DNA from 3 places in the Vibrio sp. MA40-2 genome. Region 2 is predicted to be linked to each of the others. Evidence: predicted binding sites of a transcription regulator. Region 2 holds the regulator's gene; each other region holds the start of a gene.
What was found. Region 2 encodes CRP, which controls carbon source genes, mostly activating them, when cyclic AMP is high. Its sites were predicted from a motif close to TGTGANNNNNNTCACA; they were not measured.
Positions count from the first base shown of each region.

Region 1: a site for CRP is predicted at 4,672-4,687, ahead of ACLKML_RS06005 (glycogen/starch/alpha-glucan phosphorylase). Genes of this name have one in related genera too.
Region 3: a site for CRP is predicted at 4,232-4,247, ahead of ACLKML_RS14855 (NupC/NupG family nucleoside CNT transporter). Genes of this name have one in related genera too.

Region 1 covers NZ_CP178627.1:1,345,439-1,356,098, forward strand. Annotated here, with positions in the region: gene ACLKML_RS05990 (DMT family transporter) at 1-108, shown strand, start outside; gene ACLKML_RS05995 (DUF368 domain-containing protein) at 214-1,137, opposite strand; gene malT (HTH-type transcriptional regulator MalT) at 1,528-4,236, opposite strand; gene ACLKML_RS06005 (glycogen/starch/alpha-glucan phosphorylase) at 4,859-7,312, shown strand; gene malQ (4-alpha-glucanotransferase) at 7,469-9,646, shown strand; gene glgB (1,4-alpha-glucan branching protein GlgB) at 9,990-10,660, shown strand, end outside.
Region 2 covers NZ_CP178628.1:1,190,415-1,201,074, forward strand. Annotated here, with positions in the region: gene argH (argininosuccinate lyase) at 1-258, shown strand, start outside; gene ACLKML_RS13120 (NAD(P)-dependent oxidoreductase) at 717-1,595, shown strand; gene ACLKML_RS13125 (DUF3624 domain-containing protein) at 1,654-1,902, opposite strand; gene ACLKML_RS13130 (co-chaperone GroES) at 2,154-2,444, shown strand; gene groL (chaperonin GroEL) at 2,514-4,163, shown strand; gene crp (cAMP-activated global transcriptional regulator CRP) at 4,368-5,000, opposite strand; gene ACLKML_RS13145 (phosphoribulokinase) at 5,246-6,115, opposite strand; gene ACLKML_RS13150 (YheU family protein) at 6,205-6,417, opposite strand; gene ACLKML_RS13155 (hydrolase) at 6,425-7,402, opposite strand; gene ACLKML_RS13160 (TIGR02444 family protein) at 7,518-7,991, opposite strand; gene ACLKML_RS13165 (ABC transporter ATP-binding protein) at 7,988-9,904, opposite strand; gene kefG (glutathione-regulated potassium-efflux system ancillary protein KefG) at 10,270-10,660, shown strand, end outside.
Region 3 covers NZ_CP178628.1:1,585,049-1,595,708, reverse strand. Annotated here, with positions in the region: gene deoA (thymidine phosphorylase) at 1-1,349, opposite strand, end outside; gene deoC (deoxyribose-phosphate aldolase) at 1,443-2,219, opposite strand; gene ACLKML_RS14855 (NupC/NupG family nucleoside CNT transporter) at 2,818-4,089, opposite strand; gene ACLKML_RS14850 (TatD family hydrolase) at 4,292-5,089, opposite strand; gene ACLKML_RS14845 (hypothetical protein) at 5,082-5,222, opposite strand; gene ACLKML_RS14840 (BMP family ABC transporter substrate-binding protein) at 5,671-6,669, shown strand; gene ACLKML_RS14835 (ABC transporter ATP-binding protein) at 6,776-8,332, shown strand; gene ACLKML_RS14830 (ABC transporter permease) at 8,332-9,444, shown strand; gene ACLKML_RS14825 (ABC transporter permease) at 9,447-10,412, shown strand; gene prfC (peptide chain release factor 3) at 10,543-10,660, opposite strand, start outside.

The DNA of each region.
Region 1 (10,660 bases), on a different replicon from region 2:
GGGTATTTTTTGATACAACATCAAGATGTTGCCAATCGTCTAGCAGAAAAAGAATACGTAGAAGACGCAAATGTCGATAAGCAAGCAGTAAAAATTGACAGTAAGTAAATGATAGCGACAAGAAAAGTACCTTTCAGGTTAGAAAAGTGGAATTTTCTTGTCGTTCTAAAATGTCCGTTATCGTGTTAATCAGTGCACTATTTAACGTCGGTATTATTGAACTTTAGTTTGATTGGAATACTTCTCCAGTAGCAATACTCCACCTATGGCAATGAGTACCATGGCGATAGATAGCGCCAACTGATGTGGCTCTGACGTTAGTGTTTCATACTGAAAGGGCGTTAAATTGTGTTGGATCAGTGGTACTTGTTCACCGTGAGAGTTCATTCTCCAACTGATGGTCTCTTTCCAAGGCCAGATTTTTGGCAAAGTACCAATCATTAACCCGGTTAAAAACATTAAGGTTGAATCTCTAAATGATTTTAGTAACCAAGAAAGTAAATGAGAGAAAGTAAGCAAACCCAAGCCACAGCCACCTGCAAATAGCAAAAGTACATCGATTTGTATTGACTTGGCGGCGGTTAATATTGGCGCATACATGCCTAATAATAAAAGAATAAAGCTTCCTGAAATGCCCGGTAAAATCATAGCGCAGATTGCAATTGCTCCTGCGATAACAAAATTGAGCGTGGTCGGCTCCATTTCCAGAGGCTGTAATACCGTAATAACATAGGCTACGGCAATCCCAACAAGCAGGCAAAGTCCTCTAACGAAATCTCTATGCTTAATCTGTTTACCAATATGAACAACAGAAACAAGAATCAGACCAAAGAAAAATGACCAAAGAGGGATAGGATGAGTAATTAATAACCATGAAATTACTTTTGCTAAAGTCAGTATACTGGTAATAATGCCGCTAAAAAGACTGATTAAAAATAAGCCGTTTACATGAGTAAACACGGCTTTAAAGCCTTTCTCTTTCCACAAAGTAATTAGGGTTGGATTGATTCGTTGGATGCTTTGTAAAAGCGTGTCATATATGCCAGTGATAAAAGCAATGGTTCCGCCCGATACACCAGGTACAACATCTGCAGCCCCCATTGCGAGGCCTTTAATAAAAGTGATTAAGTAATTCATTGAGAAACGGTTTGATTAGTTAAGCGCTGAGTATACAAGAAATTGGTCAGCATAGAAAAGACTCAAATTAATAAATAATGCAACTGTTAGCATAGCAAATTGCGTCTAATTTGCAATTTGCAATTTGCATAATGCAATAAAAAAGTAAATATGGCTAAATAATAGCCGTATAGACGAAGAAATCGAATTATATAAGTTGGCATGTATGCTGCATTACTATAAATGACCCTTCTTAAAGCCGAGGGTCACCTAGCCAACTGACGTTGTTAGTGAATAAGCATTGTTCACACTATCTATTAACCAATCGCATTGTTTGCGGTTGGTTTTTTTTTGATTAAAATCTCTTTCAATATGGTCATATAGCTTGGCTTATTTTGATTCACATTATTTTCAATAATTCATCAAGTTAAGTAATTTTTCTGCAGTTTCAATTGCATTTTTTCGGTTAGTTATATTCAGTTTCTGATAGAGATTTCGAATGTGTGTTTTTATTGTGGTTCCTGCTACGTCGAGCTCTTGCGCAATTTGTTCATTGCTAAAACCAGAATAAATTAAACCAAGTACTTGCCACTCTCTTTGGGTTAAAGGGCTGGTTCTGACTAGCTCGGGAATATCGGGGTGATGGACTAATTTGTTTATAAACTCTTCATCAAAATGTACCGATCGATTACGCTGTTTAATGGCGATATCTTTTATAAGTTGTTGCGCCCGGTGTTTTTCTAATTCACCTAGCATCGCTTTGTTAACCAACGTTTGTAATAAATGATCAATCAGTGCGCCATCAATGAGAAAATCGCCAATTATCCCGGTTTGGTTGGTCATTTTTAACGCTTGCTCAAGCTTGTCACTGGCGAGTACTTCATTTTGTTTTTTAATGGCCAATATCGCCTCAATAATCAAGTTTCGATTAATGTCGGCAATTAAGTTTGCTTCTTGTGCTTGTAAGGAAAGAAAGCATAAGCTCGTTGCGGCATCATCGTAATGGCCGACATAGATCTGCGCTCTTATTATATTGCGCCATTGCAGCTGTAAAAAATGATTGTTAGCGTTTGTAGGTCGACTAGCTGAGGCTAACCATCGTTTTATTGATTCACTGTTATTACGTGCTTGCCAGTAAAGAATTAGTGAGAGAGACGCATTTGCTGTCCAATCTAGGTGATAGCTTGATTGTTCCAGTAATTGCTCTATTTTTGCAATAAATTTAGCGGCTTTGTCTAGTTCACCCCTGCCAACGGCTATTCGCGCTAACATTGAATAACTGTGTAGATGTTTGCTTTGGTCAGTGGCACCTAATACTTCAATGCCTTTATATGCATGCTGTTCTGCCTCGTCCAATCGATTCCAACACCATAAAATTTGGGCTCTCGATCGCAATGCAAATTCATGCAGTGGAAGTCGTTGCAATTTTTGATCTTCAATTAATTTGAAAGCATGATCTAGCATTTCAAATGCTGGCTGTACAAAACCTTGCGCGACTAGAATTTCACTTTGCTGCAAGATGGCCCATAAAGCTTGGTGATATAGCTGATGCTGGCGAGCTAACTTTTCAGTTTGTTGCATTAGAGGTAAAGCTCGATTAAGTTGACCAAAAACATGGTTAACCTCTCCAACAATTGACGTTGCCACAATACGGCTGCGGTATATCGTAGTATCTATTTGACTTAATGCTAGTTCCGCAAATTCTAGTGCTCGCTGAGGGTCATTTTTATTGATGGAGACTTGCGCAAGTAACGCATTGACTTGTCCTTGGTCTGAGGTGGTTAATGATATTTTTTGCTGTTTCATTTCAGCTAACGATTCGGTTAACATATCTTCTACTTCATCGTATCTATGTTGACTCTGGGACAACCACGCTCGCAATAGCGGCAACTTCATATTGCTGTATAGTAAATCATTATCAAGTGTATTTAGTGCATTATCGAGTACTTTTAGATCGCCTCGATTGAACATTTTCCAGCCCGAATCGGTAATTATTTTTCCTATAAGTGCGCTGTCTTGCGCTTTTTGGGCGTGAAAGAGAGCTTGATAAGGTACATCCAACTTTAGCCATGTTTTAGCCGCTGTTTGGTGTAATATGGCTTCTTCATTGGCGATATTGGTTTTTCTTTGATGGGTAAGAAATTCGGCAAATAAATGATGAAAACGGTACCAGTGTTGTTCTCCTTCTAAGTGATAAATAAATAAACCAAATCGATTTAAAGATTCGATCATAGCCAGTGAATCGGTTCGATCGGTGAGGTCGTTAACTAAGGTATCATTGAAGGTCTCTAAGATGGAGCAGCGCATCAAAAAGTTTTTGGTTTCTGAATCGAGTAAATCAAACACTTCTTCAACCAAGTAATCCCACAGATGAGCATGATTGAATTTTGCTACCGATTCAGCGGATTGTGCTAAGGTTTTTTGTTGGTGTTGGGCTTGTAACGCAATTAGTTGTAATGCTGAAGGCCAACCTTCTACATAAGATTGTAAATTGCACGCTGTTGTATCATCAATACCTTCGGAGATACGTTGATTAAAAAATCGCGTAGTTTCTTCTGTATCGAATGCTAGCAATTGATTGTCAATTTCTATCATCAAATCTCGAACTCGTAGATTGGCGGTACCTAAAGGAGGTGAACTTCTACTGGTAACCACCAGAGTCATATTATCCGGCATGTTTTTTATAAAGAAGCGCATCGCTTCGTGGATTTCGTCTGAATTTATAAGGTGATAGTCGTCGAGCGCGACATAAAATTCATCAAAAAAATCGGATAATTCTACAAATATTTCTTCAAATAATGTGATGAGCGAAGAGAACTGTCGTCTCTTCGCTAATGTTTCTGAAATGAGACATTTTCCATTGGTTGCTTTATTTATTGCATGAATAAAATAGTCTGCAAACCGGTAGGAGTCATTATCACTATCATCGATGCTAAACCAACCTACGGCACTTTTATCGGCAAGCCATTGAGTCGCCATGGTTGTCTTACCATAACCGGCGGGCGATCGAAAAAGAACCAGTTTATAAAAGGGGGCTTGTTGCAATAAATCGAGTACTCTTGGTCTCAAGATTGCGTTATGCAATCGACTCGGTCTAGTCAATTTCGATGGTATTAACATAATTCGTTTCAATAAGTGATTGTGTGACAGAGGAATAACTATCGTTGTATTTCATTATAACAATGTATGCTAAATAATTACGTTAGCATTTGTTAATCATAATTACCGATCCACAACGGCTTAAAGCTCATCCTACGTTAAGCATTGCCCTTGCGTACATGCCTATTCTCAAATATGTATGACACAGCGCATATTACTGATCATCTACGCCCCATAATTGAGTTACTCGTCACATAATGTTTAGGTGGGGGATGTAATTAGTAGGCTGACTTGTACATATTAGTGTCACTGAAACAATTCTGAGCTTTAATTATTTTGTGACCAGACCTATTCTTTTAACAGTATGTTGCTTTTCACAGTAAGCTGCTTTTAATAGTAAGTTGTTCGTAGGTTACTTTTAGTCTTCAAGGACTAATCGAGGTAAAGAGATGTACACGTGATCTTTGTCACTTGAATTTGCCTTATCGGCAGCAACAATGTGACTTTGATCTTTAAATGTGCGGGAGGTGAGTTTCTACGCCCTAGATACTCCTCCTCCTTCTCCTGATGAATGGGAGGATGTTCTGCTTAATGATTCGATGCAGGATAAGCAAAAGATGAATGAAAACTATGAGATATCGTTATGAAACCAACTCAACAAGCTAAATTCGATAAAGCCTCTTTTCAGGCTAATGTTAAGAAGCACTTAACCGCAACCTACGCTACAACAGTAGAGAATGCCGATTCGCGAGCATGGTATCTAGCGATGGGACGTGCTTTAGCAGAATTAACCACATTTGATTTGCTTGAAACAGAAAATGATCCAGCCATTAAAAATGCCAAAAGTGTTAACTACCTATCTCTGGAATTTTTAATTGGACGTTTGACCGGAAACAATTTAATCAGCATGGGTTTGTATAGCCAAATTACAGATGCAATGAACGAATTAGGTCAAAGCCTTTCTGATTTACTGGAAGAAGAACGAGATCCTTCATTAGGAAATGGCGGTTTAGGCCGTTTGGCTGCTTGTTTTATGGATTCTTGTGCAGCACAGGAATATCCGACCATTGGGTATGGACTGCATTATGAATATGGTCTATTTAAGCAATCTTTTGAACAAGGTCATCAAAAAGAAGCGCCGGATGCATGGCGTGGTGTAGAAGGCTACCCATGGGAAGTTGCTCGTCCGGAATATGCGCAGCAAATTGGTTTTTATGGCCATGTAGAATCTGAATATATTGATGGAGTTGAGAAGCGCCGTTGGGTTCCAGGAATGCAAGTGCAAGGTATGCCATGGGATTTACCTATCGTTGGTTATGAAAGTGATACAGTTTATCCATTACGCTTATGGGAATGTCGAGCTATTGCGCCGTTCTCATTAGAAAGTTTCAATAATGGGGACTACTTTGAAGCACAACATGCTCTTATAGATTCAGGCAATATTACAAAAGTACTTTACCCAAATGACAACCATGAAAAAGGCAAAACTCTTCGTTTAATGCAGCAATATTTTCATAGTGCGGCTTCTATCGCTGATATTCTTCGTCGTCACGATGCAGCAGGGCACGACATTATGGATTTGCCTAAATATGAAGCAATCCAACTTAACGACACGCATCCAACGATCTCTATTCCTGAGTTAATGCGTATCCTTATTGATGAGCGTGACCTTTCTTGGGAAGATGCATGGGCTATTTGTTCTAAAACGTTCGCCTATACTAATCATACTTTGTTACCAGAAGCGCTAGAAACGTGGAGTGAGTCTCTGATTCAACGTTTACTGCCGCGTCATATGGAGATAATTTATCAAATTAACCATTTATTCTTGATTGAAGTGCGAGCTAAGTGGCCGGGGGATGTAGATAAACAGCGTAAGCTTTCTATTATTCAAGAAGGTTTCCATCGTATGGTACGTATGGCCAATTTATGCGTAGTGGGTTCATACGCGGTCAATGGTGTAGCCGCTCTTCACTCTGAATTAGTGAAACGCGACTTATTCCCTGAATTTAATGAGTTATATCCAAACAAACTGCAAAATGTTACTAATGGCGTAACACCTCGTCGTTGGTTGAAGTTCTGTAACCCTGGTCTTTCTGATTTAATTTCGGACAAAATTGGTACCGACTGGCCTGCCGACCTCGATCAATTAACTCAAATCGCTAAATTTGCCGATGATAAAGAATTTCAACAACAATATATGGCGGTTAAGAAAGAAAACAAGCAGCGCCTTGCCGATTGGGTTAAAGACAATATGGCGATTGAGTTAGATACTAACGCTATTTTTGATGTGCAAATCAAACGTTTACATGAATATAAGCGTCAACATTTAAACTTGTTACATATCTTGTCGTTATATTATCGTCTACTTAATGACCCTTCGTTTGATATGGCGCCTCGTGTGGTGTTTTTTGCAGCCAAAGCCGCGCCGGGTTACCACTTGGCAAAAGAGATTATCTACGCAACTAATAAAGTGGCGGAAAAAATCAATAACGATGAGCGTGTTAATAACAAGCTTAAAGTGGTCTTTATTCCCGATTACCGTGTCAGCATGGCCGAAATAATTATTCCGGCAGCAGACGTGTCAGAACAGATCTCTACTGCAGGTAAAGAAGCGTCCGGTACCGGTAATATGAAGTTAGCGTTAAATGGTGCATTAACGATTGGCACAATGGATGGTGCTAATGTAGAAATCCGTGAAGAAGTGGGCGATGAAAATATTTATATATTTGGCCTGGATGTTGACGGTGTAGAAACACTGCGAGCGAGTGGGTATAACCCGTTTGACTACTACAATTCAGATTCATTGCTTAAAGCATCCATGGACTTATTATTGAGTGATGAGTTTACGCCAGGTCAACCTGGAAAATTGCGTGCAACATTTGATAGTTTGCTTGATGGTGGTGACCCATATTTATGTCTTGCAGATTTTGCTTCTTACGTGAAAGCACATGAAGATATGGATGCGCAATATCGAGATCAAGAAGGTTGGGCGCACAAAGCCATTCTTAATACTGCGTTAGTTGGTAAGTTCAGTTCAGACCGTTCTATTCGGGATTATGTGAACAACATATGGAAGTTAGAAACGGTTAAACGTTAATTTATGTGTAAGTAATGATTAAAGATAAGTTAGGGACAGGTGCCTTGGCTTATCTTAATTTACGTTACCTTACCTATTGTCAATAAATGACAATGCCAATAAGCGATAATGGCAATAAATGATAATAGAGATGCTCAGGCAGTTTCGGAGAAAATAATGCAACAACAATCAGCACTAAAAAAAGTGGCCGAGATGGCAAGGATCGCAGATAATTATATTAGTGCTTGGGGGGAACCAGCAACGGTTAAAGATGAAACGATTCGTCGTCTATTATCCGCCTTAGGCTATGACACATCTAGCGATGATAAGCTGCTCAAATCTGCTGAGAAAATTCATAAAAAACCAGTATTAGATTCTGTTCAGGTTGTCCGTGATAATGAACAACCTATCGAAGTGAGTTTGCATTTAGGTATTAGTGCTCGTGAAAGTGAGTTTAATTGGCGTTTGGAAACCGAGCAAGGTGACATTTTAGAAGGGTATCTACAGTCTCAAATAGTAAGAGATGATCGAGCTGAGGGCGGGGATTTAGTCTTTCAACTACCCAACTTAGCATGGGGCTATCATAAGCTTATTATCACTCGTAAGCGACGCAAGGCTCCTTATGAAATGATGCTTATAGTGACCCCTAAGTCGTGTTTTAAGCAGGAAAAAATAGAAGAAGGTAAAAAAATGTGGGGGCCAAGTGTTCAGCTTTATACACTTCGTACTCAACATAATTGGGGTATTGGTGATTTTGGTGATTTAAAACAGTTGGTCGCTGAAGTGGCTTCCCGTGGTGGTGATTTTGTGGGTTTAAACCCAATCCACTCTTTGTTTCCTGCTAACCCTGAAGGCGCCAGTCCTTATAGCCCATCTTCTCGTCGCTGGTTAAATTTGTTTTATATCGACGTTAGTTCGGTTCCCGAATTTGTGTTAAGTGCGCAAGCGCAGCAAAAGGTCGGTAGCTCCGAATTTCAATACAGATTACAAAGAGTTCGTGATGCTCATTGGGTAAATTATACCGAAGTCGCTGAACTTAAAATGAGCGTGTTGCCATTACTTTACGATGAATTTAAAACTCGCCACTTGCAGAACATGACTGATAGAGCGATTGAGTTTTTAGATTTTGTTGAACAAGGTGGTGACAGTTTATTGCATCAAGCTGCGTTTGACGCTATGCATACCACTTTTCATAAAGAAGATTCATCGATTTGGGGCTGGCCAGTTTTTCCAGAACAGTACCGTCGTTTTCAAAATCCTGCTGTCAAAAAATTTATCGAAGACAACCAAGATTTAGTGCAACTCTATCTCTATTTACAATGGGTAGCCGACAATCAGATAAATGAAGCTCAAGTTCTAGCAGAAGAAAAAGGCATGGCGATAGGGCTTTACCGCGATCTCGCTGTCGGTGTGGCAGATTCAGGTTCAGAAACATGGGCAGATGATAAGGTATTAGTTCATGGCGCGAGTATCGGTGCGCCGCCAGATATTTTAGGTCCATTAGGACAGAACTGGGGCTTACCACCGCTTAATCCGCTCGTTCTAAAACAGACCAATTATGATGCCTTTATTAAGTTGCTTCGTGCCAACATGAAACATTGTGGTTCTTTGCGAATTGATCATATTTTAGGGCTTTTACGTCTTTGGTTAATACCAAAAGGTGAAGGCGCGACGGAAGGCGCTTACATTTACTATCCTGTAGAAGATATGCTGGCTATTTTGGCATTAGAATCTCATCGCCATCAATGTTCTGTTATTGGTGAAGATCTTGGTACAGTACCTGATGAAATTGTTGATGTTCTTGCAGATGCAGGAGTGCACTCTTACAAAGTCTTTTTCTTTGAAGTGGCAGAAGACGGTGGTTACTATTCACCAAAACATTATGCAGAGCAATCGATGTCAGCATTATGTACCCATGATATGCCGACACTTCGTGGCTTTTGGCACTGTGATGATCTGAAAATGGGTAAAGAGCTAGGACTCTACCCAGATGAAAAGCAGTTGAAAATTCTTTTTGATAATAGATTACAGTGCAAACAAGAAATATTAAACAGTGTGGCTTGGCATGGTTTCCTGCCAGAATGTGTGGGTCGAGACGCAACCATGGTTCCTATGGATCAACATCTGAGTGAAGCGTTACAACTTCATCTCGCCGCCGGATCGTCTACGTTACTTAGTGTGCAACTAGAAGACTGGTTAGAAATGGATAAACCGGTCAATATTCCAGGAACAGTGGATGAATATCCCAACTGGCGACGTAAGCTTTCTATGAGCCTAGATGACATTTTTTCTCGTGAAGAAGTGAACCGGATTGCCAGAAGACTAACAGAAGTGAGGCAACAAGCGAAAAGATAGGGTAATTTCTATTACAAAATATCGGATAAGTCACTCCACATTTGCTAATAGTCCGATAGAATGAAAGGTAGCTAATACCCGCTCTTAGCGGGTATTTTTTGGTAAGTAGCCGTAGCTTATGGTCGTTAGCGCTTTCTCTATTTAAGTTTTCCTTATTTAGGGGATATTGCACGCTACTATTTATCTATGAGGCATTAGCTATTGAGGCATTAGCTATTGAGGCATTAGTTATTGATGCATAAGTTATTGAGATATTAGTGACTGAGACAATAGCGACTGGAATAGAAGCTGGTAGGATTAACTAAAGCGTGAAAATTAAAAAAATTTTATAGGGAGACGTCAGTTGAAAAAAACAGAGATTTCTAAAGAAGTACAAACGTTTGCTCTGCTTTCTAAAGCATCATTTTCCGACCCGTTTTCTTTTTTGGGGCCGTATCAACAAGACGAAGATATAGCCTTACGTGTTTGGCTCCCGGGTGCCAGAAAAGTTGAATTAGTGGTAGACAATGAACCTAGAGTCGAATTGGAGCGAATCAACGGCGATGGTTTCGAGCTAAAGCAAGCGAGAGATCTGAGGTTCACACATTATAAACTGGCTATCGACTGGGATGGTACTGAGCAAATCATGGATGATCCATATCAGTATCACGCTTTGTACCAAGAATTTGAAGAACTACATACTCCAATACAAATGTACCATCATATGGGGGCGCACTTTGTTGAAATGGAACGTGATGGTAAACAGATATGTGGTACTCGCTTTCTAGTTTATGCGCCACATGCTTCTGCTGTGAGTTTGATTGGTGGATTTAACCAATGGGATGGACGCCGTAATCCTATGCAAAAGTTAGATTACGGAATTTGGGGGATTTTTGTTCCTGATTTGCCAGAAGGCACCCAATATAAGTACGAAATTAAAGGTCCACATGGGGAAGGATTGCCACATAAAGCTGACCCATGGGGTTTTTATGCAGAGCAACATCCCTCTTTTGCTTCCATAACGTACAACCACGA
Region 2 (10,660 bases):
CATAAACAAGGGCAGGGCACAGCTATTGTTCAACATTTGATAAACAAAGCTAAACAGATGGCGATACAAAAAGTGTTTGTGTTAACACGAACGCCAGAATTCTTTATGAAGCAGAACTTCTTGCCAACCTCCAAGAGTTTACTGCCGGAAAAAGTATTAAAAGACTGTGAACAATGCCCAAGAATTCACGCATGTGATGAAGTGGCGCTAGAAATTGATCTTTGTGAGCAAACCATTATCCGAACTAACGTGGCATAACTATTTGAAAAATAACGGTTAAATTAGTTAATTAGCAAATCCTAAAAAAATAATATTTTTTTTGGGAACAATTTAGGAAAAGCCCGGTCTTAATAAGTACCACTGCTTTTTCTTAGAAGAATCTAAGAAAGCCCCTATCCGGATTGGATTAGGGGCTTTTTCTTTATTTAAGCCTAATTTTTATTCACTGAAATCTAAATTTGTCTAAGGCGATAATTCTACATCCGACCAATATGCAACCACCGTTTGTTTTTTGTACTATGCTAAAAACAAAAATTCGACGGCTTTTGTGAGAGCAACCAGTTTATTTTTGAACATTTAATGTAATTTTTTGCATTAACGATTGAGCTACTTAACATCTTGCAATAATTTCTAGTCATTCAGGATTGCTTAAATATAACCAGACGTATATTATTTATACTCATATAAACATACAATAGTATTTTTGGGAGTTAGACATGACAAAACCAGTAATCGGTTTTATCGGACTTGGCCTTATGGGCGGTAACATGGTTGAGAACCTACAAAACAGAGGCTACGAGCTGAATGTTATGGATCTTAACAAAGAAGCAGTAGCAACTTGTGTTGCTCGCGGTGCTAAAGAAGCCACTTCTGCTAAAGAACTAGCGGCAGCAAGTGACATCGTTATGCTTTGTCTTACTACTTCTGCTGTAGTTGAAAAACTCGTTTACGGCGATGACGGTATTCTTGCGGGAATTAAACAAGGTTCAGTATTAATTGACTTTGGTACTTCTATCCCTGCATCTACTCGTAAGATCGGTGAAGCTCTTGCTGAAAAAGGAGCCGGTATGATCGATGCTCCTCTTGGTCGTACTCCAGCACACGCTAAAGATGGTCTATTAAACATCATGGCCGCTGGCGACATGGATACATTCAATAAAGTTAAACCAGTACTAGAAGAACAAGGTGAGAACGTATTCCATCTTGGTGCTCTAGGTGCAGGTCACACAACTAAGCTTGTAAATAACTTTATGGGCATGACAACTGTTTGTGCAATGTCTCAAGCTTTCGCTGTTGCTGATCTTGCTGGTGTTGATCGCCAACAACTATTCGACATCATGTCAGCGGGTCCTTCTAACTCTCCATTTATGGGCTTCTGTAAAAACTATGCAGTTGACGGCGTAAGTGACTTAGGTTTCTCAATTGCCAATGCAAACAAAGATTTGGGTTACTTCCTAAAAATGGTAGAAGATCTAGGTACTGAATCTAAGATCGCTGAAGGTTCTTCTGCTAACCTTCAAGCTGCATTTGATGCTGGCTTAGGTAACGGTAACGTACCTGAAATTTTCGATTACTTTCTTAAACTAGAGAAGTAATTCGAACTCGACCTTACTATCTTGTCTAACCTGTTTAGAGTGACGCAAGGTAGTAAGGTTATATTTTGTTTTTCTTTTGTAATGGAATAATGACAAATTTAAACAGAAGATGAAGAAACAACATAAAATTAAATGCAAATCCTGCAACCATTAGCGCAATTGATTCCACACTTCTTAGATCATTCCTATAAAACCACCACCAGACAACCCAACATAAAACAGATAACACGGTTAACTGATTCATGCACTGTTGACATCGTCCAATTTTTTCCCAAAACCCATTACTATGACAATATTTGCAAGCCATCATCTTTACCTAATCCGTTGTTAGTAAGATTTTGAACCAGTCTCTGATCCAGTGCAATAACAACCTCTATATTGGTCAAAAATCGGTTTTCATTCAAAAAAAAACAATTTAATAAAAAAAATGTCGTTTCTGAGGTAAAAATTTGATTTTTCCCCTTGGGATTTTGCACATGATCCCCAACATAACTTTCACGCGCTGAGAATTCAGCACTTTATCTATTAAATGAAACAACAATCAGGAGAGACGACCTCATGAATATTCGTCCTTTACACGACCGTGTTATCGTTGAGCGCAAAGAAGTTGAATCAAAATCTGCAGGTGGCATTGTATTAACTGGATCGGCTGCAGAAAAATCTACTCGCGGAACTATTCTCGCTGTAGGAAAAGGCCGTATTCTAGAAAATGGCACTGTTCAGCCTTTAGATGTAAAAGTTGGTGATGTAGTTATTTTTGCAGAAGGCTACGGCACAAAAACTGAAAAAATAGATGGCAAAGAAGTATTAGTCATGTCTGAAAACGACATCATGGCAATTGTTGAATAAGCATACGTTGAGTAATTCACTCTTAAACGACAAGCAAATATAAATAGTATTTAGGAAAGGATATATAAGATGGCTGCTAAAGACGTAAAATTTGGTAATGACGCACGAATCAAAATGCTAGAAGGTGTAAACGTTCTGGCTGATGCTGTAAAAGTAACGCTTGGGCCTAAAGGCCGTAACGTTGTATTGGATAAATCTTTCGGTGCACCAACCATCACTAAAGATGGTGTTTCTGTAGCGCGTGAAATTGAACTAGAAGATAAGTTCCAAAACATGGGCGCTCAAATGGTTAAAGAAGTGGCTTCTCAAGCAAATGACGCCGCTGGTGATGGAACGACAACAGCAACAGTATTGGCTCAGTCAATCATTACTGAAGGCCTTAAAGCGGTTGCTGCTGGTATGAACCCAATGGACCTTAAACGTGGTATCGACAAAGCGGTTGTTGCCGCAGTAGAAGAGCTTAAAGCTCTATCTGTACCATGTGCTGATACAAAAGCGATTGCACAAGTAGGAACGATTTCAGCGAACACTGATGAAACCGTTGGTAACATCATTGCTGAAGCAATGGAGAAAGTAGGTCGTGACGGTGTTATTACTGTTGAAGAAGGCCAAGCACTTCAAGATGAACTTGATGTTGTTGAAGGTATGCAGTTTGACCGTGGTTACCTATCTCCTTACTTTATTACTAACCAAGAAGCGGGTGCGGTTGAATTAGAAAACCCATTCATTCTTTTGATTGATAAAAAAGTATCGAATATCCGTGAGCTGTTAACCACTCTAGAAGCGGTTGCTAAAGCCTCTCGTCCACTGCTTATCATTGCAGAAGATGTTGAAGGTGAAGCGTTGGCTACATTGGTAGTAAACAACATGCGTGGCATCGTGAAAGCTGCAGCAGTTAAAGCTCCAGGGTTCGGTGATCGTCGTAAATCAATGCTACAAGATATCGCGATTCTAACTTCTGGTACGGTTATCTCAGAAGAGATTGGTTTAGAACTAGAGAAAGCTACATTAGAAGATCTAGGTCAAGCGAAGCGCGTTATCATCACTAAAGAAAATACAACCATCATTGATGGTCTTGGTGAAGAAGCAATGATTCAAGGTCGCGTTGCTCAAATTCGCCAACAAATCGAAGAAGCGACATCAGATTACGACAAAGAGAAACTACAAGAACGCGTAGCGAAACTTGCTGGCGGTGTTGCAGTAATCAAAGTTGGCGCAGCAACTGAAGTCGAAATGAAAGAGAAGAAAGACCGTGTAGAAGATGCGCTTCACGCAACTCGTGCTGCGGTTGAAGAAGGCGTCGTTGCTGGTGGTGGTGTTGCTCTTATTCGCGCTGCTTCTAAAGTCGCGGGTCTTGAAGGTAGCAATGAAGAACAAAATGTTGGTATTCGTGTTGCTCTTCGAGCAATGGAAGCGCCTTTACGTCAAATCGTTGAAAATGCAGGTGAGGAAGACTCAGTTGTTGCTAACAACGTTAAAGCAGGCGATGCGAGCTATGGCTACAATGCCGCCACAGGCGAATACGGTGATATGCTTGAAATGGGTATCTTAGATCCAACTAAAGTAACGCGCAGTGCACTACAGTTCGCTGCATCGGTTGCTGGACTAATGATCACAACTGAAGCAATGGTTACTGATGCTCCAGCTAAAGATGCTGGTGCTGCAATGCCTGATATGGGCGGCATGGGTGGTATGGGTGGAATGCCAGGAATGATGTAAAATTCCGCTACCTATGTGACTAAAGTTTAGCGTTTATGTTAAACCGGTTGGGTGTGTCCAGATATATGCCCAACCAAGTTGCAAGCACCATCAATTAGAAGCACTTACATAAAAGCTATTCTAATTTTATCGAAAAAAAAAGCAGCGTTTCCGCTGCTTTTTTAGTTTGTTTTTTATAGACGGTTCCGTATTAACGAATGAACGTTAGCGAGTACCGTAAACAACGATAGTTTTACCGTGTGCAGAAATTAAGTTCTGCTCTTCAAGCATTTTTAAAATACGTCCAACTGTCTCACGTGAACAGCCAACAATTTGTCCAATCTCTTGACGAGTAATTTTGATCTGCATCCCATCAGGGTGAGTCATTGCATCAGGTTGTTTTGCTAAATTAAGAAGTGTTTGAGCAATACGACCAGTCACATCTAAGAAGGCCAAATCGCCTACTTTTTGGCTTGTCGTTTGTAGACGACTTGCCATTTGAGACGAAAGACGCATCAAAATATCTGGGTTAACTTGAATAAGCTGACGGAATTTCTTAAACGAAATTTCAGCAACTTCACAAGGTGATTTAGCTCGTACCCATGCGGTACGTTCTTGGTCTTCTTCAAAAAGGCCTAGCTCACCGATGAAGTCACCTTGGTTAAGGTAAGAAAGAATCATCTCTTTACCTTCTTCATCCTTGATAAGCACAGCCACAGAGCCTTTCACAATGTAATACAGAGTTTCCGCTTTTTCACCCGCGTGGATAAGCGTACTCTTTGATGGATATTTATGAATATGACAGTGTGAAAGAAACCACTCTAACGTCGGATCGGTTTGAGGTTTACCTAGAACCATAATTATCTCACTATTATCTGCAGGGCCTACTTAAGCAGCGTTCCTTTGCCACGTCCCTATATTTCGGTGACGTTAGCATAGGATTTCTTAATCAAAGCTGCAAGCTACATATGTATGTCTGTTAAGAATAGTATCCTTTTTTTCAGGTGATTTCTTGATTTTGATCGCTCTCAAATCCCTATTTTATACGCAAAAATGTGCACGTCATCACGGTATAACAAACAAAGCCGCAAGTTGTGTATAAATTAACCTATTTTGCCTGTTTCGATTAACTGCTGAAGCACGGGTCTAATAATTAATTCCATAGCAAAACTCATCTTGCCACCTGGAACAACGAGTGTATTGTGGCGTGAAACAAATGAGCCATCAATCATGGCCAACAGATAAGGAAAATCGACATTTTTCATGCCACGTAAACGAATAACCACAAAACTTTCGTCTAAACTGGGTATTCCTTTGGCGTTAAGAGGGTTCGAAGTGTCAACCGTTGGTACGCGCTGAAAGTTAATATGTGTGCGAGAAAATTGAGGCGTAATATAATTTAGATAGTCATCCATTGAGCGAACGATTGAATCGGTCACGGCTTCTCTAGAGTGTCCTCTATCTCTAGTATCGCGTACGAACTTTTGAATCCATTCTAAATTAACAATCGGCACCATACCGATAAGCAAGTCAGCGTGTTGCGATACATTCACCTCACCATCGACCACCGCGCCATGTAAGCCTTCATAAAAAAGCACATCACTGTTTTCGGGTAAATCTTGCCAAGGGGTAAAGGTTCCTGGCATCTGATTATAAGGTACGGCTTCATCAAAGGAGTGCAGATAACGCCTTACTTGTCCTTTGCCTTCTTCTCCATATTTCTTAAAGAATTGCTCTAATGCCGGAAAGTCGTTTGCTTCTGGGCCAAAATAACTGATGTGTCGACCTTGTTCTTTAGCTTTACGAATTTCGATGTCCATTTCTGGACGAGTGAACTTATGGAAGCTATCTCCTTCAACCCATGCGGCTCTAACGTTCATCATATTAAACATTTTTCTAAATGCTTCTGAAGTTGTCGTTGTTCCTGCGCCAGATGAACCTGTAACAGCGATAACCGGATGTTTTGCGGACATGATATCCCTTGTTATTAAATTAGATTAAACGGTGTAATTTGCTAGTTTATGGGATTATCTAAAAAGAATAAATGCTTTACTTTTGCCAGTTAAAATTCGCCTTTGAGTTTTATATCAACGGTTTCATGTAATTCTGAAAACACGATAACGGCGTCACCCACTGTAAGTTGTTCTTTTACTTGCGCTACTTTCTCATCGAGCGTTACTTCATTTTGCCCATAATCCGTTCCTTCTCTCAGAACAAACTCTTTAATTAAATTATCCAGCGTGTCGGTTTCAATCTCTTGCCATGGAATGATCATGTGATTTTTACACCTCTGTGTGGATGTTTTGATAATAGTTTGGCAATGTTTCTTCCAACCAAAATTGAGGATTAGCCATTGAACCAGTTAGAAAACCCACATGTCCCCCTTGTTCAAATAGTCGATAATGTATGTTTTTGTTTAGAGTAAACTTGGGGATCACTTGGTCGGTCATAAATGGATCATCTTTAGCATGAATTAGTTGCAAAGGAACGGTGACATCATTGAGTACATTCATTCCCGAACATCGGCGGTAATAATCATGAGCACTTTTAAAATTATGCAGAGGGGCGGTGATAAGATCATCGAATCCGTGCAGAGTTTTCAGCGCGTGTATGGTGTCGACCGATACCCCAATAGCTTGGTTTAATTGGTTGTGTTTTTTCAGCGCGTTTTTCTTTAATGAACTTAATAAATAGTTACGATATATCTTAGAAAATCCTCGTTCAATACGAGACGAACATGCCGCGAGATCCAGTGGTGCAGAGACTACAGTTGCTGCTTTTACAATAGGATCGTCACTATATTTTGCCAGATAGTTTACTAACATATTGCCACCAAGAGAGACACCGACAGCGACAATAGGTTGATTTGGAAACAGTTTACGAAAATATTCAAGCACAAAGCGGGCGTCTTCAGTTTCTCCTGAATGGTATGCTCTGGCCAACTTGTTTGGCCTACCACTACAGCCTCTAAAGTGCATCATGACAGAGAGCCAACCATGTTGCGCGAAAGCGTGCATAAGTCCATTTGCATATGGGCTGTAAAAACAGCCTTCTAAGCCATGAAAAAGCACAAATATTGGTTTGTTTTTTGCTGAATCAGTGGTTCGGTCTTCACTCCAAGCGAGATCAAGAAAATCGCCATCGAGTGTGTCTAAGGTCTGCCATTGAGCGGTAAAGAGTGGTTTTTTTCTAATAAATCGGGGAATGACGGTTTGAATATGTGGATTGCTTAATCCACGAGCAGCTTTAAATTCGGTCATAATAGTGAGTCATCGATTGATGTGGAGTTGATTCTGCATTGATTCTAACAGAGATCAGTTTATCGATGATGTGAAAATTTATAATTGTTAGTTTGATACTAACTTAACTGTGATTTTATGAACTGGTTTTGGTGGAATGCTTTGCAAAAGTCGCTGTAAAAAGGTGTTCGGCATTAAGTGAACGACAGTAAGCCAATGTTAATGGTTCTTTGTTGTTGGTAGTGAGTTCTAAGGTATTGATACATTGAACTAAATCGGACTGTTGTTGTTTTTCTAATAATAGTTCAAATTCTAAAGATTCTCGATATAAGGTTGCAGGTACATGCGATTTGGTTTTCTTGCGAAGTTTTCGATAGTGAAGAAGTAGTGTTTCTGTACGCAGAAGTGCCTGTTGAACTTGGCTCCAATCATTGCGATGAAAAGTCAGTTGTTGTTCATCAAGACACTTCAACAGTAACAATAAATTAACGTTGCCATCGAAATTGTTTTGTAGAGAAAGACACGCTTCTTTTACCCCTCGCATGGCGTAATATTGCAAACTAAATTGCCATAATCGTTCTACGGTGATAAAAGAAGCGGGTTTTGTCATATAGCGTCCTGTTCCATTTCTTCTAGTGACTCTTGGATAGTCATCCATTCTAATTCAATCTCCTCAAGCTCGGATTTTGCAGAGGCTTGAAGTGCCAATATTTGATTTAGTTTAGCTTTGTTTTCAGCTTGGTACAGTTCGGTATCCAATAATTGTTGTTCCGCCTCAGACAAAGTTGTGCCGAGTTTATCCATTTTTTTTTCAAGTGTTTCTAACGACTTTCTAAGTGGTGCGGTCTGTTTACGAAATTCAGCTTGTTTGCGTTTTTGTTCTTTTTTTGACGCGGCGCTGTTGTTGTTGTTCTTATTTGAAGTAGTTTGTGTTGCTTCTTTTTTATTGGCTTTGTTTTGCTCGGTAAGCCATTTGTAATAGTCAGTTAAGTCGCCATCAAAAGGAGCAACTTGCCTATCGTGAACAAGGTAAAGATCATCCGTTGTTGCACGCAGTAAGTAGCGGTCGTGACTAACGATGACCATTGCACCTTCAAAGGTTTGTAATGCAAAGGTGAGGGCTTGACGCATGTCGAGATCAAGGTGGTTGGTTGGTTCATCAAGTAAAAGTAAATTGGGTTTTTGCCAAACAACTAAAGCTAGAACTAAACGTGCTTTTTCTCCACCAGAAAATGGGGCAACTTTATCCAGTGCTTTATCACCTTGAAAACCAAAACTACCTAAATAATTTCTTAATTCTTGCTCGGTTTGTTTAGGCGCAATTTGCATCATGTGTTGTAACGGTGTCTCTTCAGGATGAAGAGTTTCTAATTGGTGCTGCGCAAAATAACCAATTTTAACACCTTGTGAATAGGTTAAATCGCCATCTTGAGGGGCTAACTCACCAGATAATAGTTTTATTAATGTCGATTTACCTGCCCCATTTCTACCTAAAAGACCAATGCGGCTACCAGGAACCAAATTTAGACGAATTTTTTCTAAGATGAGATTATCATCATAGCCTGCGGAGACTTCATCCATCATCAAGATTGGGTTAGGTAACGCCGAAGGGATACGAAATTCGAAACTAAATGGATTATCCAGTTGAGCAGGAAGCACTTTCTCCATTTTATCTAACGCTTTAATACGACTTTGTGCTTGTTTCGCTTTTGATGCTTTATAGCGGAAACGGTCGATGTAGCTTTGCATGTGTTCTACTTGCTTTTGTTGTTTTTGAAACATCGCTTGTTGCAATATTAACTTTTGAGCACGCTGACCTTCGAACGAAGAATAATTACCGGTGTACTCGTTTAATAATTGATTTTCTACATGAATAATTCGACTCACGATAGGATCGAGAAAATCTCTATCATGAGAAATCAAGAGCAAGGTGCCTGGGTAGTTTTGCAGCCATTTTTCAAGCCACATTACGGCATCAAGATCTAAGTGGTTGGTCGGTTCATCAAGTAGTAGTAAATCTGAACGACATAACAATGCTTGAGCCAAGTTAAGGCGCATGCGCCAACCACCAGAAAACTGAGTAAGGTTCCAACTCATTTGTTGCTGACTAAAACCTAAGCCGTTAAGCAGTTCCGATGCTCTGGCTGCAATACTGTAACCACCTATGGTTTCTATTTTACCGTGCAATTCAGCAACTAAAGTACCGTTATCATCTTGTTCTGCCTGAGCAAGTTGTGTCTCTAAACGTCGATATTCTCTATCGCCGTCGATCACGTATTCAAGCGCTTTGCGTTCTAAAGCAGGCGTTTCTTGGGCAACCCATGCAAGCTCCCAATGAGCAGGTTGGCTAAAGTTACCGGCATCAATAGAAAGTTCGCCTTTTAATAAAGCGAATAAAGTGGACTTCCCGCAACCATTTTTCCCAACTAAACCGACTTTATCTCCTGGATGGATGGTTGAAGTCGCTTTATCTAAAAGTGCTTTACCGCCACGCAGTAATTGAATATCTGAAAACGTAATCATAAAAATCTTATTGATAGGGTGTAGTATAAACGCAGGAATAGTAGGCGTTATAAGAATAAAAGTCGATCATTATACAAATTACGATATGATGTTTGTTATCGAAAAATGTCAACTGTAAGTAAATTGTATCTATATAGTGTAACTATGTTGGCAAATCAACTCGAATCTGTAAATCGTTTACTAGATAATTTGAACTCTGAGTAATCTAAACCTCTATATTTTAAAATAAAAGGATTATAGACTTTCTCATTCAACGTTCAGGTTAGATAAATTTATATACAGCAATTGTATTTAGAAAATTATCTGTAAGTAGATAAAATACTGCGCCAATGATAAAAGCAAGTGAACAAGAATATTGTCGAGGAATGATGAAAAAAGAGAGCTCTCTACCACGTATATTGGTGATTTTTGTTCATCCAGAACCGCACGCGTCCGTTGCCAATAGTGTGATGCTAAAAAAAATACAAGATCTGGAACATGTTACGATTCATGATTTATATGCGCAATATCCAGATTTTTTCATTGATGTTCAAAAAGAGCATCAGCTTTTATTGAGCCACGATATTATTGTCTTTCAGCATCCATTATTTATGTATTCTTGTCCCGCGCTTTTAAAGGAATGGATGGATCGAGTATTAGGGAAAGGCTTTGCTTTTGGTGATGATTGTGAGCTTGCTGGAAAATATTGGCGAAGTGTCATAACCACCGGCGGCGCTCGTGAAGCCTTTGCTGCGTCAGGTTATAACAAATATCCCA
Region 3 (10,660 bases), 390 kb from region 2:
TCTCCGTCAGAAGCTGTTTGTACATCTTCCGCTCTAATTTGGCGGTAGACTTCTGGAGTTGAAATATAAGGTTCACTACCCACTGTAATTGCATTAAGTAGTGCGTTTGCGGCTTCTTGCCATTGTTGTTCGGTTCTTGCGTGTATGGTTGCTAACGGTTTATCTTCATTTGCCGTTTCACCTAAACGAATAAAATGGTCAAAACCAACGGCATAATCAATCGTGTCCGAAGCCACTCTACGTCCGCCCCCCATACCAACAACCGCCATGCCAATGGCACGTGTATCCATGGCACTAACAATGCCGTGTGTTTCAGCATAAACAGGTCTAATAACTTCAGCTTTATCTAGATAGTTGTCGTAATTCTGAACAAAATCAACCGGGCCACCAAGACCGGCAATCATTTTACCGAATCGCTCAGCTGCACTACCATTATCTAATACAGTTTGTAATTTTTGACGAGCATCATCTGAATCTTTGGCTAAATTAGCTAACACCAACATTTCAGCACAAGATGCCATAGTGACTTCATACAAACGAGGATTGCGGTATTCGCCAGTTAAAAACTGCACCGCTTCTCGCACTTCTAAAGCATTGCCCGCTGAAGAAGCTAGCACTTGATTCATATCAGTCAGTATAGCGGTCGTTTTGGTGCCTGCACCATTCGCCACAGCAACGATAGATCTTGCTAACTGTTCTGATTCTTTGTAAGTAGGCATAAAGGCGCCTGATCCTACTTTCACATCCATAACAAGAGATTCAAGACCTGCGGCTAATTTTTTAGATAGAATAGAAGCCGTAATCAATGAAATATTATCCACTGTTGCGGTGATATCTCGAGTAGCATAAACACGTTTGTCTGCTGGCGCGAGATCGCCCGTCTGTCCAATAATCGCTACACCAGCCTGCTTGGTAACTTGTCCAAATACCTCATTGGTCGGCGTTATGTTATATCCCGGTATCGATTCAAGCTTATCCAGAGTTCCGCCGGTATGCCCTAAACCGCGCCCAGAGATCATTGGTACATAACCACCACATGCAGCCACCATAGGACCGAGCATTAATGACGTAACATCACCAACGCCTCCTGTGGAGTGTTTGTCTACGATAGGCCCATCAAAATTCATATGTGCCCAATCGATAACCATACCAGAATCGCGCATGGCACAAGTGAGAGCGATGCGCTCAGGCATCGTCATTTCATTAAAAAAGATAGCCATAGCAAACGCTGCTATTTGACCTTCAGAAACACTGTTGTCCGCAACACCTTGAATGAAAAATTGAATCTCTTGCTCAGTTAACGTTTCACCATCGCGTTTTCTACGGATAATTTCTTGAGGTAAATACATTAGAATTGTCCTACTTTTAATGGAAAAAGTAACCGCCCCTTCCAACATAGCCATCATTTAAAGATGCTAAATTATAAAGAGGCCATCTTTTGATTAGTAAGCGTTTGGATCCGCAACGTCTTTTGTTACTTCTAGTGTATTAAGTAAGCTGGTCAGTAGACTCGATGCACCAAAGCGATAATGCATATTGTCGGCCCAATCTGGCCCTAATATATCGTCAGCCATAGCTAAAAATTCCGCAGCATCTGCAGCAGTACGCACGCCACCAGCAGGCTTGAAACCTACCGTTTCGGCAACACCCAAATCTCGAATAACTTGCAACATGATTTTAGCCGCTTCTGGTGTGGCATTTACCGGTACTTTACCGGTGGAGGTTTTAATAAAGTTTGCACCTGCTTTTATCGACAATTCAGACGCTTTTCTAATAAGAGCTTCTTCTTTCAACTCGCCAGTTTCAATAATGACTTTTAATAAAACGTCACCACAAGCTTCTTTACAACGTTTCACCAACTCAAAACCCGTTGTTTCATCGCCGGCAATCAATGTGCGATAAGGGAATACAACATCCACTTCATCGGCACCATACGCTATCGCTGCTTTTGTTTCTGCTACCGCTATATCTATGTCGTCATTCCCATGTGGGAAGTTAGTTACTGTTGCAATACGAACATCTGGCGTACCTTGCTCACGAAGTGTTTTTTTAGCAATGGGAATAAAACGCGGGTAAATACAAATTGCAGCGGTATTACCAACGGCTGTTTTCGCATCACGACAAAGAGCGATCACCTTTTCATTGGTGTCATCATCATTTAGCGTGGTTAAATCCATAAGTTTAAGTGCACGTAGAGCTGCTACTTTTAAATCGCTCATTTCTATCTCCGATCAAAATATTCAATTTGTTTGCCAAAAAGTAAAACGAAACTAATCTATTTAAAAATTTTAGATTAGACATCACTTTTTGATTACGAAATGAACGGACTTGGTTCCTTGAAGACTTAATAGCTTCATTCAATCAAACTATTAATTGCCATCCCTGTCACCGCACAGTACCAATCTCATTTCTGGTACAACAATCTATGATTGCGGTATTTATCTATTTATCTATTTATCTATTTATTTAATGCCATACATCATGTTTGACACTGTCAAAATGCACCAAAACCTATAATTAATCACTCAACTAAAAATAATAGATAGTGAGACTATGTAGGTAATTGTGATGATTTTTTGTTAATATTTAAGATGTATACATTATAGCCTTTTCATTTAAATGTGATAGATGCAACATTTAAAGCAAACGTTTCCCATCTCAAAAAAAACAAATAATCTGACAATCGCCGTTAAATTAGCGGCATTCACTTTAATTTATTCCCAGAAAAACAAAACACGGGCGCAATTTCTTGCGTCCGTGTTTTACATTGGGTTTAAACGATAACTTTGAAGCTAACTTAATACCCTTGTAGCTAAATTACATTGCCGCCAATGATATACAAAAACCTGCGATAGTTGCTGCCATTAAGTTAGATAGTGTACCAGCACAAACCGCTTTAACACCCATGCGAGCAATGTCGTGACGTCGACCTGGTGCAATGCCACCCAAACCACCGAGTAAAATCGCGATTGAGGATAAGTTAGCGAATCCACATAGAGCAAAAGAGATAATCGCGGTTGTTTTCTCTGACATAACTTGACCAGTTGCAGCAACTACTTGCGCATTTTCACCCACATAAGGAACAAAGTTTAAGTAAGCGACGAATTCATTCACTATGGTTTTTTGACCAATGAAAGATCCTGCCAACGTTGCTTCTTCCCAAGGAACACCGATAAGGAAAGCAAGAGGAGAAAATACCCAACCTAAAATAAGCTCTAAGCTTAATGATTCATAACCGAACCAATTACCAATGCCGCCCAACATACCGTTGATTAGTGCAATCAAACCGATGAAAGCAATAAGCATCGCGCCAACATTAAGCGCCAGCTGCAAACCAGATGAAGCGCCACCTGCTGCTGCATCAATAACGTTAGCCGGTTTATCGTTGCCACCTTCTAAATCTGCTTGAATATCATTATCAAACTCTTCTGTTTCTGGCTTAATAATCTTAGCGAATAATAATCCACCTGGTGCCGCCATAAACGAAGCAGCCACCAGGTATTCTAACGGAACACCCATAGATGCGTAGCCAGCTAACACACCACCAGCAACAGATGCTAAACCACCACACATTACTGCAAATAGTTCTGATTGCGTCATTTTAGGTACAAATGGACGAACAACTAAAGGTGCTTCTGTTTGACCAACAAAAATATTGGCCGCTGCTGACATAGATTCCGCTTGTGAAGTACCAAGCGCTTTTTCTAATGCCCCACCAAGAATTCTAATTACCCACTGCATCGCACCGATGTAGTAAAGTACAGAAATCAATGATGAGAAAAATATCAATGTAGGCAACACTTGGAAAGCAAAGATAAAACCAAGACCATCGACAGAAAAACTCACTAAGTTACCAAAAAGGAAACTCGTTCCGCTTTTACCAAAATCGATAACACTGGCGACTCCGCTAGAGAAACCTCCTAATAAATCCTTCCCCCAAGGAACATAAAGTACAAATGCACCAAGGATAAACTGAATGGCAAATGCACCACCCACGGTTCGTAAATTAATTGCTTTGCGGTTGTCGGATAGAAGTACTGCAATCGCTATGAGTACAACCATGCCGATTAGGCTCATAAACAGGCTCATGGTTTATGGCTTCCTTATTTTAGTTAAATGGCGTGTGACAAAATGGATCTAAAAAGCGAGGCGATTATAAACAGACCTTTGAAAATAATTCAGTGCATAGATCACACTTACCAATTAAAAATCATGTAACAATTTTTCAAAATGAGATTACATTCACACTTACACCAGTAATAGTGTATTAATTGGCTATATTAACTTGCAATTAATCTAAAATATTATAGGCAGATAGACTATTTCGATAAAGCTGCTTTGCAACCGTTTGCTCTGACTCATTTCGCAGCATGATTAGCTCATTTAGCGTAATTGGCAGTTTTTTAGGGTGATTTTTTTGACCTTGATAACCATTAAGTGGCATATCAGGTGAATCGGTCTCAAGAACCAATGACTCTAAAGGTAATAAAGATATAGTATTTCGGGTTTTCTTCGCTCGAGGATAAGTAATAGAACCGCCGACACCGATATAAAAGCCTAAATTAATATAGTCGAGTGCTTGCTGATAACTACCAGTAAAAGCATGTATGATCCCTTTACAATCAAGCGGATGTTGCTTAATAAGCTTAATGATATCTTGATGGGATTTTCTGGAGTGCAAAATGAGCGGCAACTGATACTTATTGGCCAATCGAATTTGTTCTATAAGATAGTGCTTTTGCAGCTGTTCATCATTACTGGATTGATAAAAATCTAGACCACACTCTCCGATAGCAACACATTTCTCATGTTTTTGAGACAACTTGGTATCAAGTAAAATTAAATGTTGATCAAGATGCTGATCGGTATAATAAGGATGTAACCCTAATGAGAAATAAAGACTGGGGTATGTTGAACACAGTTGTTCTATTTTATCCCAATTAAAAACGCCACAACCTGGTATAAGAAACTTGTCTACACCTGCTGATTGCGCAATTTCCAATTGTTGAGCAAAATCATCATCGCTACAAAAATCCGATCGGTCTAAATGACAATGGGTATCAAATAACCGACAAGAGATTTCATTCATCTTTTCTCTCTTTATTGTCAAAAACATCTTGCTTCGTTATCGGTACACAACAACGTTTTTGCTCGGGTAACAATCCCATTCTCTTACACCAGTCATCGTAACGCTTAATTAACTTATTAAATTTATCAAACATACCTACCTCTCCTAACTGATACTTTAATTAATAGGTAAATCACATTTATTATAAATCATTCATCTAAAAAAAACGTTTATTGCACACTTATTAGCTATATTTGTTATTAGCTATATTTGTGTTAATTGGATCGATTTACCTTAATTCAACCATATATAGTCCAATCAAGAACGTTGCATTTTTATTAATTTGTAGAAAAACAGACTGACTACGGAGTAAATTCAGATAAAAAACGTGATATTGATCACATCATCATATGCTTAAATGTCGTGTTAGCTGATTTAGGTGTGAGCAAAATGCTTTTTTTTTTAGCACGCAAACGATAAACTGGGGAGTGATAACTGTTTATGTGTAAATTTCGCAAAAACAGATAACACAGTTGCATATAAATACAAATAGAACTCATTTATTGGTTATCAATTTTGGATTTCAACATAGGGATTATACAGTGAAAAAAACTACTCTAAAGCTAACTGCACTTGCGCTAGCCGTTTCTTCATTTAGCGTATTTGCAGCACCAACACCAGCCGTTATTTATGATACAGCAGGCAAATTTGACAAATCTTTTAACGAAGCAGTATTTCAAAACGGTGTAAAAGTACTTGAAGCTGAAAAAGGCATTAAAGTCCGCGAATTTGAACCACAAAATGAAGCCCAACGTGAACAAGGACTTCGTCGTTTAGCAAGCCGTGGCTTTAGCCCTATCGTAGCCGTTGGCTTCAATATGGCTTCAGCAGTAGAAAAAGTTGCTACAGAATTCCCAGACATCCAATTTACTATTATAGATATGGTTGTGGATAAGCCGAACGTGCAGTCAATTGTATTTAAAGAGCAAGAAGGATCTTTCCTTGTTGGTGCTTTAGCCGCTAAAGCTTCTAAAACAGGTACCGTTGGCTTTATCGGTGGTATGGATATTCCACTAATTCGTAAGTTTGCTTGTGGTTATGAGCAAGGTGCGAAATATGCCAACGCTGATGCTGTTGTTCTGCAAAATATGACGGGTTCAACACCAGCTGCGTTTGCTGATCCAGCAAAAGGATCTGAACTTGCTAAATCTCAATTTTCTAAAAATGCAGATGTAATTTATGCAGCAGCAGGTGGTACTGGCCTTGGTGTTTATCAAGCAGCTAAAGATGCAGGTAAACTGGCTATAGGGGTAGATTCAAACCAAAACCACCTTCAACCAGGTACAATGCTAACATCAATGGTTAAACGTGTTGGTGTTGCAGCAAAAGAGACTTGGATTGACAGCATGGAAGGTAATTGGGAGCCAGGCATAAAAGTTCTTGGTCTTAAAGAAGGCGGTGTAGCTTGGGCGTTAGATGCAAACAACGAAAGTCTGATAACAGAAGACATGAAAGCATACGCATCAGCTCTTGAAGCCGATATTATCTCTGGAAAAATCAGTGTTCATGATTATATGTCAGACAATACTTGCAACTACTAATTCTAGTATTATCAGTAGTTGAGTAATCTCTACGCCGTTGCTTTTGTAAAGTGTTAACTTTAGGCAACGGCGTACTTATAATTATTTTGCAGTTTAGGAATTCCACGTGACTCAAGCTCAAAATTTTGCCATTGAACTAAAAGAGATCAATAAGCGTTTTGGCGCCGTTCATGCTAACAAAGATATTGATCTAAAAATTCCCGCAGGCACTATTCACGGAATTATTGGTGAAAATGGTGCAGGCAAATCGACTCTAATGAGCATAATATACGGTTTTTATCTCGCCGATACTGGTTCAATGCTCGTAAATGGTCAGCCTTATAAACCTACTAATTCTCAAGAAGCAATTGCTGCTGGTATTGGCATGGTTCATCAGCATTTCATGCTCGTTGAGACTTTTACCGTATTAGAGAATATAGTGCTCGGGGCAGAAAGCGGCTGGAAGCTACAAGAAAGTTTGAGCTCTGCTAGGAAAAAGCTTGTCCAAATTGAAAAAGACTATGGCTTAGAGGTTCCTCTCGATGCAATAGTTGGTGAATTACCAGTCGGGTTACAACAACGAGTTGAAATTCTAAAAGCGTTATATAGAGACGCAAAAATACTCATTCTTGATGAGCCTACCGGTGTTTTAACACCACAAGAAGCTGACCACCTTTTCTCTATTCTTGATAAGCTTCGAGCTCAAGGCACAACCGTTATGATTATCACGCATAAACTGCGTGAAGTTCTGGCAATTACGGATAATATTTCCGTTATGCGTCAAGGAACAATGGTTGATCATGTTGTGACCGCGCAGACCAATCAAGATCAATTAGCCGAACTTATGGTAGGAAGAAAAGTCCTCCTTAAAGTTGAAAAAGAAGCAGCAAAACCGAAAAAAGCCCTGATTGATGTTAAAAATTTAAGTTATTTCGATAGCAGTAATGTTCAACGAATCAAAGATATCAGTTTTTCAGTTCGTGAAGGTGAAATTGTTGGTATCGCAGGGGTCTCGGGCAATGGTCAATCTGAAGTTCTGAGTTTATTGTCGGGTATTTTAAAACCTGCCTCAGGAACTATCGAACTTAATGGCCATATTCTCAGCCCTGAACAACCTAGTGATCCTCAACAAGTCAGAGCGATGGGCGTTGGGCACATACCAGAAGATCGCCACAAACAAGGTTTGATCAATAAGTTTGAAGCACAAGAAGCTTATATTCTCGGTTATCACAACCTGCCTAAATACAACAACGGATTACTACAAAATAAACAAGCAATTCGAGAACTCTGTCAGTCCAGTATGGATAAATGGGATGTGCGTCCAAATGATGTCTCTCTCAAAACCGCTAATTTTTCTGGTGGTAATCAGCAAAAGCTCGTTATTGCTCGAGAAATGGAAGAAGATCCAAATGTATTGCTTGTTGGACAACCAACCCGTGGCGTTGATATAGGTGCTATTGAATATATCCACCAGCAAATAGTCGCTACCCGTGACGCTGGAAAAGCCGTGTTATTAGTGTCGGTAGAGCTTGATGAAATAATGAGCTTAGCCGATAGAATTATTGTTTTGTTTGATGGAAGTATTGTTGGTGAAGTACTCCCTGAACAGGCTGATGAAAAAACATTAGGTTTAATGATGGCGAATATCGTCCCAGATCATGTTAAATCCCAAGGAGACCTATAATGAGTCAGGCCAAAATTCCTGCTTGGGTGACCGTTGCTTTACTACCAGCAATCAATGTCGTGGTTGCGTTCTTAGTTTCGGCATTACTCTTTGTTTATATCGATATTAGCCCTATTGATGCGGCAAAAGTTATGTGGACAGGTGCCTTTGGCTATGCCGAAGGGTTCGGTTACACCCTCTACTATGCAACCGGTTTTATCTTTACTGGTTTAGCGGTGTCAGTCGCTTTTCATGCTGGATTATTTAACATCGGTGGTGAAGGTCAAGCTTATGTAGGCGGTTTGGGTGTTGGATTAATCTGTCTAACACTTGGTGAATACGCACCATGGTATATCGTCTTCCCTTTCGCCATTATTGCTGGTGGTTTTTTTGGCGCAGCATGGGCATTTATACCCGCGTATTTACAGGCAAAAAGAGGGTCTCATATCGTTATTACTACGATTATGTTTAACTTTATTGCCGCGTCTTTAATGGCTTATCTATTAGTTGATATTTTAAAACCTGAAAACACAATGGCGACGGAAAGTCGCGTATTTGCAGTTAGTAGCTGGTTACCAAAAATGCACCAAATCCTTTCTGTTTTTGGTATCGAAATGGCCCCTAGCCCACTCAACTTGAGTTTTATTTTTGCCTTAGTCTGCTGTGTATTTGTATGGCTATTTATTTGGCATTCTCGCTGGGGATACGAAATCCGTTCAGTCGGCGCAAATGCATCTGCCGCTGGATATGCCGGCATTAACTACATTAAAATTGTGGTTATAACCATGCTTGTTTCAGGTATGTTAGCTGGTTTTTTTGGCTTAAACGTACTGCAAGGTGAACTCCATCAAATCAAACTCAATTTTGTTGAAGGATTTGGTTTTACCGGTATCGCAGTTGCACTAATGGGAAGGAACCACCCTATTGGTGTACTGTTAGCAAGTTTGCTTTTTGGCTTTCTGTATCAAGGTGGCGCTGAATTAAGTTTCGAATACGGTGTAGATAGGAACATCGTTGTAGTGTTACAGGGGTTAGTGATTTTATTCTCAGGAGCATTAGAACACATGTTTAGACCTACTCTAGAGCGAACCTATTTGAAATTGTTCGTTAAATCAGAAAATGGAGCAGCTTAATCATGTTTGAGACGATTATATTAATGCTTGATGCGACCATACGGGTCGCTACTCCACTTATTCTTGCTTCTTTAGCTGGTATGTTTAGTGAGCGTTCTGGTATTGTCAATATCGCACTAGAAGGCAAGCTTCTTGCTGCTGCTTTTACTGGCGCAGCCGTAGCACACGTAACAGGATCGGCATGGGTTGGCCTACTAGGTGGTGTAACGGTATCTATATTACTTGCTTTGCTACACGGTTTTGCTTCTATTACTCATCGAGGCGATCAAGTTGTTAGTGGTATGGCTATCAACATACTAGCAGCTGGGTTAACTGTTACTCTAGGTCGTCACTGGTTCCACCAAGGCGGACAAACACCAGCGCTTTCTGGTGATGCTCGGTTTGCTCCAATCAACTTACCGGGTGCAGATGCACTAGCTGATATACCTGTTATCGGCCTACTGTATTCCGAACTATTAAGTGGGCACTCAGTGTTAGAGTATCTAGTAGTGCTTATTGTACCTTTAGCATGGTATGTATTGTTCAAGACTCGTTTTGGCCTTCGTTTACGTGCAGTTGGTGAGTCACCCAATGCGGTTGATACGGCCGGTATATCCGTGGTTAAGATGCGTTATAGCGCCATGATCATATGCGGTACTTTAGTTGGTATTGGTGGTGTATACCTTTCTGTTGGTCAAACCGCTCAATTCATTCCTAATATGAGCGCAGGCAAAGGCTATATGGCATTAGCGGCTCTTATTTTTGGTAAATGGAAGCCATTTACCGCTATGGGAGCCTGCTTGCTATTTGGTTTCTTAGATGCGTTAGCAATTCGTTTACAAGGCGTCAGTATTGGTGAGTTCCAAATCCCAGTTCAGGCTATAGAAGCGATTCCTTATGTGTTAACGGTATTCCTTCTTGCTGGCTTTATCGGTAAAGCGATTGCACCTAAAGCAATTGGCGTGCCTTATACTAAGGAACGTGAATAACGTTTAATATTAAGTTTACTATTAGCGATTATTATTAACCAAAAATGGAGCCAATTGGCTCCATTTTTTCTTTATTAGTTACATTTATAAAAACAGTAACTAATAATCAGTAGAGTAAGCAGTTAAAAACTTAGTGCTCTCTAGTCGCTCTAAATACAATATCAGGGAAACGTTCTTGAGCGAGGTTCAAGTTAACCATCGTTGGCGCGATATAAGAAAGATTATCGCCACCATCTAGCGCTAAATTT